2 regions of the Micromonospora vinacea genome follow, and region 2 is predicted to be linked to the other one. Evidence: riboswitches for the same ligand, from Rfam matches in the RefSeq annotation. Region 2 holds a riboswitch; the other holds the start of a gene.
The links. A riboswitch is a leader RNA that binds a small molecule or an ion and turns the genes downstream of it on or off. The one in region 2 is predicted to bind thiamine pyrophosphate.

Region 1: it holds a riboswitch for thiamine pyrophosphate, as region 2 does, so the genes downstream of both, thiE (thiamine phosphate synthase) here and IW249_RS02135 (ECF transporter S component) in region 2, are expected to answer to the same signal.

Annotation. Positions count from the first base shown of each region.
Region 1 is NZ_JADOTY010000001.1:1,135,448-1,138,847, forward strand. It holds gene thiO (glycine oxidase ThiO) at 1-1,070, opposite strand, end outside; gene thiE (thiamine phosphate synthase) at 1,064-1,690, opposite strand; TPP riboswitch at 1,685-1,794, opposite strand; gene IW249_RS05505 (ThuA domain-containing protein) at 2,108-3,400, shown strand, end outside.
Region 2 is NZ_JADOTY010000001.1:442,220-445,619, forward strand. It holds gene IW249_RS02125 (AAC(3) family N-acetyltransferase) at 1-468, opposite strand, end outside; gene IW249_RS02130 (alpha/beta fold hydrolase) at 498-1,328, opposite strand; TPP riboswitch at 1,436-1,540, shown strand; gene IW249_RS02135 (ECF transporter S component) at 1,615-2,208, shown strand; gene IW249_RS02140 (ABC transporter ATP-binding protein) at 2,334-3,400, shown strand, end outside.

The sequences.
Region 1 (3,400 bases), 690 kb from region 2:
GGGTCGGGTACGCCGCCGAGCACCAGGTCGGCGATCAGGTCGGCGGTGATCGGGGTGAGCACGATGCCGTGCCGGTGGTGTCCGGTGGCGGCCAGGACGTCGGGTCGGTCGGGCAGCGGCCCGAGGACCGGCGCGTTGTCCGGGGTGCCCGGGCGCAGGCCGGCGACCGCCTCGACCAGGTCGTACTCGGCCAGTTCGGGCAGCAGGTCGATCCCGGCGCGCAGCAGCCGCTGCACGGCGCCGGCGGTGACAGTGGTGTCGGAGCGCTCCTCGACAGTCGCGCCGAGCACTACCTCACCGTCGGTGCGGGGCACCAGGTAGACGTGCTCGCCGTCGGCGTACCCCCGGATCACGTGCCGGAAGCCCGGCGCGACGCCGTCGGACGCGCGGAGTCGGAGGATCTGGCCCTTCACCGGCCGCACGGGCAGGCCGGTGAGCGCGGCGGCCCCGCGGCCGGCGGCGACCACTGTGACCTGCGCGTCCACGTCGGACAGCTGCCGGACCGGCTGTGGCACGAGCACCGCGCCGGCCCGCTGCGCGGCCGTGCGCAGCGCCGGCACCAGCAGCCGGGGGTCGACCTGGTGGTCGGTGGGCGCGAACGCGCCACCACGCACCCGCGGGGCGAGCGCCGGTTCGCGGTCGCGCAGCTCACTGGGGCGCAGCGGCGTCACGGGCAGGCCCAACCCCTGCTGGTACGCCCACAGCCGGCGCGCCTCGGCCAGGTCGTCGCCGGTGAGCCCGACCATCAGGGTGCCCTCGGTCCGGTAGCCGATCTCGACCCCGGTCGCCTCGGTCAGCTCGGCGGCGAACGCCGGCCAGCGGGCGGCGGACGCCAGCAGCAAGCCGGTCAGCTGCCGCTCACCGAAGTACGCCTCGGCGACCGGGGAGAGCATGCCGGCGGCGACCGCCGACGCCCCCGAGCCGGGTGCCGGATCGTGCACCACCACCCGCAGCCCCCGCGCGGCGCAGCGCCAGGCAATGGCCAGCCCGATCGGCCCCGCCCCCACCACTGCCACGTCCGGCCGGGCCCGGTCGCTCGACGGCGATGACGGGGACCGGCCGGTCAGCACGTCAGGGCCTCGATCAGCTCGGCGGTCGCCAGTGCCGGGTCGGCGGCGGCGGAGACCGCACCGACCACCGCCACCCCGTACGCCCCGGCGGCCCGCAGCGCCGGTACCCGGGCGGCTGTCACTCCGCCGATCGCGATGACCGGGACGTCGACGGCGTCGACGACGGCGCGTACCCCGGCGGGTCCGATGGGGTCCGGCAGGCCGGTCTTGGTGCTGGTGGTGTGGCACGGCCCGACGCCGAGGTAGCTGGCGCCCGCCGCGACGGCCTGGCGCGCCGGGTCGGGCGCGCGGGCGGTGGCGCCCAGCACGCCGGTGGGGCCGAGCACCCGGCGAGCGGCGGCGACCGGCAGGTCGTCGGCGCCGACGTGCCCACCGGCGGCGCCCACCGCCAGCGCCACGTGCAACCGGTCGTTGACCAGGCAGGTCGCACCGTACGGCGTGCAGAGCGCCAGCACCCGCCGGGTCAGGTCGTACGCCTCGCGGTCGGTGGCGGAATCCTCGACCCGGACCTGCACCACCAGGTCGGCGTGGGCCACGGTGAGGGCGGCGCGAACCACTGCGAGTGGGTCGCGGCCGGGTCGGGTGTCGGTGATGAGATGCAATCGCCCCAGGGACGGCACGGCAACGCTCCTCCCTGCGCCGGCATTACCCGGATCAGGTTCAACGGTCGGGGGCTGTCAGCCCCCCTCTCAGCCCGGTACACCGGGCTCCCGTGGGTTACTTGCGTGTCACCGTACGACAGATCCGCCGGCCTGCCAAGGCGCGGGGTCGACGGCAGCCGGCGGGCCGGACCACGCCACAACGATCAAGATCCATGGGGCACTTCATGCGGTCCTGTTCGGAATGTCGCACGCCGTTGCAGAACCGTTACCCGTCCGCATCTTGCCCGACATCGAACCAGCCGAATTAATTTGTTCAGCGATTCGACAAAATGTCGGTGGGGACACCCTGGCACGGTGTGACCACCGACTCCATCAGGGACGGCCTTCGGCGAGCCGACTCCCGCGAGCCCTGTCAACTACGACACAGGAGGCGGCGTGTCCCGTTCTCGTCGTGCCCGCGTACCCATCACCGCAACCCTGATCTCCCTGGCCATGGCCTCGACCACCCTGTTCGGCGCGCCCGCCCAGGCGGCCGCCCAGGTCCCCCCACGGGATGCGAAGGCCGCAGCCCCGGTCAGCCAGGTGGCGCCGAAGGCGCCAAAGGCCGCAGCCGATCCCTTCTCCGTCCTCGTCTTCTCCAAGACCGCCGGCTTCCGGCACGACTCCATCCCCACCGGCATCGCCGCCATCCAGCAGCTCGGCGTCGACAACGGATTCACAGTGGACAACTCCGAGGACGGCGCCGCATTCAACGACGCCAACCTGGCGAAGTACAAGGCGGTGATCTGGCTCTCCACCACCGGTGACGTGCTCAACGCCGACCAGCAGGCAGCGTTCGAGCGCTACGTGAAGGCCGGCGGCGGTTACGTCGGCATCCACGCCGCGTCGGACACCGAGTACAGCTGGGCCTGGTACGGCGACCTGGTCGGCGCGTACTTCGCCAACCACCCGCAGAACCAGCAGGCCACGGTCAAGGTGGAGGACCACGCCCACCCGTCCACGGCCGGACTGCCGGACCGCTGGTCCCGGTTCGACGAGTGGTACAACTACCAGACCAACCCCCGGCCGGACGTGCACGTGCTGGCCAGCCTGGACGAGAAGAGCTACACCGCCGGCGCCGGTGCGATGGGTGCGGACCACCCGATCGCCTGGTGCCAGGACTACGACGGTGGCCGCTCCTGGTACACGGGAGGCGGGCACACCCGGGAGTCGTACGCGGAGCCCGAGTTCCTCTCCCACCTGCTCGGCGGCATCCGCACCGCAGCCGGTGTCGAGAACGCCGACTGCGGCGCCTCGAAGACCTCGAACTTCGAGAAGGTCACGCTGGACAGCAACACCAGCAACCCGATGGAGTTGGACATCGCCCCCGACGGGCGGGTCTTCTACATCGAGCGCGACGGTCGCGTGCAGATCGTGAAGCCGGACACCGGCAACACCGTCACCGCCGTCGACCTGGACGTCTTCACCGGCAACGAGGACGGCCTCATCGGCATCCGGCTCGACCCGGACTTCGCCACCAACAAGTGGGTGTACCTGTACTACGCCCCGAACGACGGGGTCACCCGCAACCTGCTGTCCCGGTTCACGGTGACCGGTGACACCATCGACCCGGCAAGCGAGAAGCAGGTGCTGAGGGTCGACACCCAGCGCAACACCTGCTGCCACGCCGGCGGCAGCATGACCTTCGACGGCGCAGGCAACCTCTACCTGGCCACCGGTGACAACACC
Region 2 (3,400 bases):
CAGCGGGGAGCCCTCGCCGAGCATGTCCGCCAGGGTGTGCCCTGCCACCACCTGTTCGGCGGCCGGCCCGAGCGCGGCGAACGACACGTGCGGATGCGAGCTGCGCAGGGCGCCGGGCCAGCCACGGACCGTCTCGGCGAGCGCACCCATGAACCGGCTCGGCGTGACCGCCGGGTCGAAGCCCGGCATCTCCGAGCGGATCAGCGGCCACCAGCCCGCTGGCACCGGCGGGTTGCGCCACTGCGCGGGGTCGCTGTTGTCGGGCGTGTGGGTGGGCACGACGATCGTGCCGTCCGGGCCGAGCGCGTCGCGCAGGGCGAGCACCATCGCGTGCGGGCCGCCGCTGACGAAGCCCAGGGGACGCAGCGCGGCGTGCACCAGCAGCGTCGAGCCGGGGCGTACGCCGAGCACGCGCAGCTGCGCGGCGACCGAGCGACGGCTGCCCGGCCCGCTGGCGTCCGTCGTCACGATGGCTTTTCCTCGCCGGCCCGCACGGTTCAGGCCGTTCCGCCGGCTCGGGCCAGGATCGCCTCGGCGAGCGGGGCCGGCGCGGCGTCCGGGATCCAGTGACTCACCCCGGGCAGCTGCACGAAGCGGTAGTCGCCGGTGACGTTCTCCGCGCACGCCTCGGCGGCGGTCCGGCCGATGGCGACGTCGCTGTCACTCCAGACGTACGTGGTGGGCACCGCGACCGGGCCGACGCCGGCCAGGTCGGCGCGGGACATCGCCCGATACCAGTTCAGCGCGGCCGTGAGCGCCCCCGGCTCCCGCATCGGGTCGGCGTACCGGTTCACCCGGGAGGTGTCGCCCACCCCGCCGAGCAGCTTGCGCAGCGCGGTGGCGTGCCACGCCAGCAGCACCTTCTCCGCCTTGTCCGGCTTGCGGAACAGCGCGATGTACGACGAGCGGGCCTTCTGTTGGGCGTCGGTGCTCAGGGCGTGCGCCATGGCCGCCGGATGCGGTACGGACACCGCGGTCAGCGTGCGCACCCGCTCGGGGTGCCGGGCGGCCACCGCCCAGGCCACGACAGCGCCCCAGTCGTGGCCGACCAGGTGGGCGGCGTCCAGCCCGAGCGCGTCGAGCACCGCCACCACGTCGGTGACGAGCTCGGGGATCCGGTAGTCGGCCACCGCCGTGGGCCGCGCCCCGGGTGAGTAACCGCGCTGGTCCAGCGCGTACGTGCGCAGCCCAGCGGCGTGCAGCGCCGGTACCACGTCGTCCCACTCGCCGCTGTGCTGCGGGAAGCCGTGCAGCAGCAGGACGGGTACGCCATCCGTCGGACCGCCGACGGTCACCTCGAACGTGAAGCCTCGCGCGTCAACCCGCATGATCGGAAGCGTACCCAGCCGGCGGCGGGTCGGCCGCTCCCGCAGGTCAGGCGGATGCCCTGCTGGGCCCGCGACCCCGGTCGGTGTTAGCGTCAGCGAGACAACTTCATATCCGACAGGGGAGCGCACAGCGCTGAGAGTGCGGGTACGCCCGCAGACCCTCGAACCTGATCTGGGTAATGCCAGCGCAGGGAGTTCGGTCGACCTCCAGCCGCGCCGCAGTCCGGTGCCACCGGACGCGGCGTGCGTCTTCTCCTGGTTCGCACTCACGAACTGGGAGCAACACATGACATCCACCACCGACACACACCGTTGGCGCACCATCGACATCGTGGTCGCCTCGGTGATCGCTGTCGCCTTCGGCGTCATCTTCTGGGCCTGGGGCCTGGTCTGGAGCGCCACCGAGGGCGCGTTCGCCTTCTTCCCGCCGGCGCAGACGCTGCTCTACGGCGTCTGGCTGATGCCGGCGGTGATCGGCGGGCTGGTCATCCGCAAGCCCGGCGCCGCGCTCTACTGCGAGACGGTGGCCGCGGTGCTGTCCGCGCTGCTGGGCAGCCAGTGGGCCGGCACGGTGATCCCGCAGGGCATCGTGCAGGGCATCGGCGCCGAGCTGGCCTTCGCCGCCTTCCGGTACCGGTCGTTCCGGCTGCCGACCGCTGTGTTCGCCGGTGCGCTGACCGGTCTCAGCGCCGCGTTGTTCGACTTCTTCGTCTGGAACGTCGACTACGCGCTGACCGACTACCGCATCCCGTACGCGCTGCTCACCATCGTCAGCGCCACCGTGATCGCCGGCGCCGGCGGCTGGCTGCTCACCAACGCCCTGGCCAACACCGGCGTCCTGGACCGCTTCCCCGCAGGCCGAAACCGAGCCCTGATCTAACCCCCACCCACTCGCGTCGATCATGAGGTTGACGGGCGGATGGATCTTCATAACCGCCGTCAACCTCATGATCGACCGTGCAGGGTTAGGCGGGGCGCGCGGTTGGGTGGGAGGGGGGTGGGTCGGTGGGCGGGGTTTTGCTGCGGGGGTTCGGGTGGCGGCACGCTGGGCGGCGCGCCTGGGCCGTTCGCGGGGTTGACCTGCGGGTTGAGGCTGGGGAGCGGGTTCTGCTTCTCGGACCGTCCGGGGCCGGTAAGAGCACACTGCTCAGCGCGCTGGCCGGGCTGCTCCCCGAGGACTCCGGCGAGCAGGAGGGCACCGTCGAGATCGACGGGCTCGACCCGCGCAAGGGGCGGGAACGGGTCGGCATCGTCTTCCAGGACCCGGAGACCCAACTGGTGATGGCGCGCTGCGGCGACGACGTCGCGTTCGGGCTGGAGAACCGGGGCGTGCCGGCCGACGAGATCTGGCCCCGGGTGGACGAGGCGCTGCACCGGGTCGGCTTCCCGTACCCCCGGGACCGCCACACGGCGGCGCTCTCCGGCGGCGAGCAGCAACGCCTCGCCCTGGCCGGCGCGCTGGCCCTGCGCCCCGCCCTGCTGCTGCTCGACGAGCCGACCGCCAACCTGGACCCGGCCGGGGCCGACCTGGTCCGGCGCGCGGTGGCAGGCGCACTGGACGCCGACACCACGCTGATCCTGGTCGAGCACCGGGTCGCCGAGGCGCTGCCGCTTGTCGACCGGGTGGTCGTCCTGGAACCGGGTGGCGGCGTCCGCGCGGACGGCACACCCGAGGCGGTCTTCGCCACCCACGGCGCCGCCCTGGCCGCCGAGGGCGTCTGGGTGCCCGGTCACCCCATCGCGCCCCGGGCGGCCACCGCCGGGCCCGGGGAGCTGTTGCTCACCGCCGACCGGCTCGGCCTGCCGCCCCGGCTGGGCTCCACCGACCTGGCGGTACGCGCCGGTGAGGCACTCGCCGTACGCGGACCCAACGGTGCCGGCAAGTCCACCCTGGCGTTGCTGCTCGGCGGCCTGCTCCGGCCGGGCAGAGGGCGGGTCACCGCGTCCGCCGAGTTGGCCGGCCGGGACCACCGCACTCCCCCGCACCGGTGGCGGGCCCCCGCGCTGGCCCGACGGATCGGGTCGGTCTTCCAGGATCCGGAGCACCAGTTCGTCACCAGCACGGTCTTCGA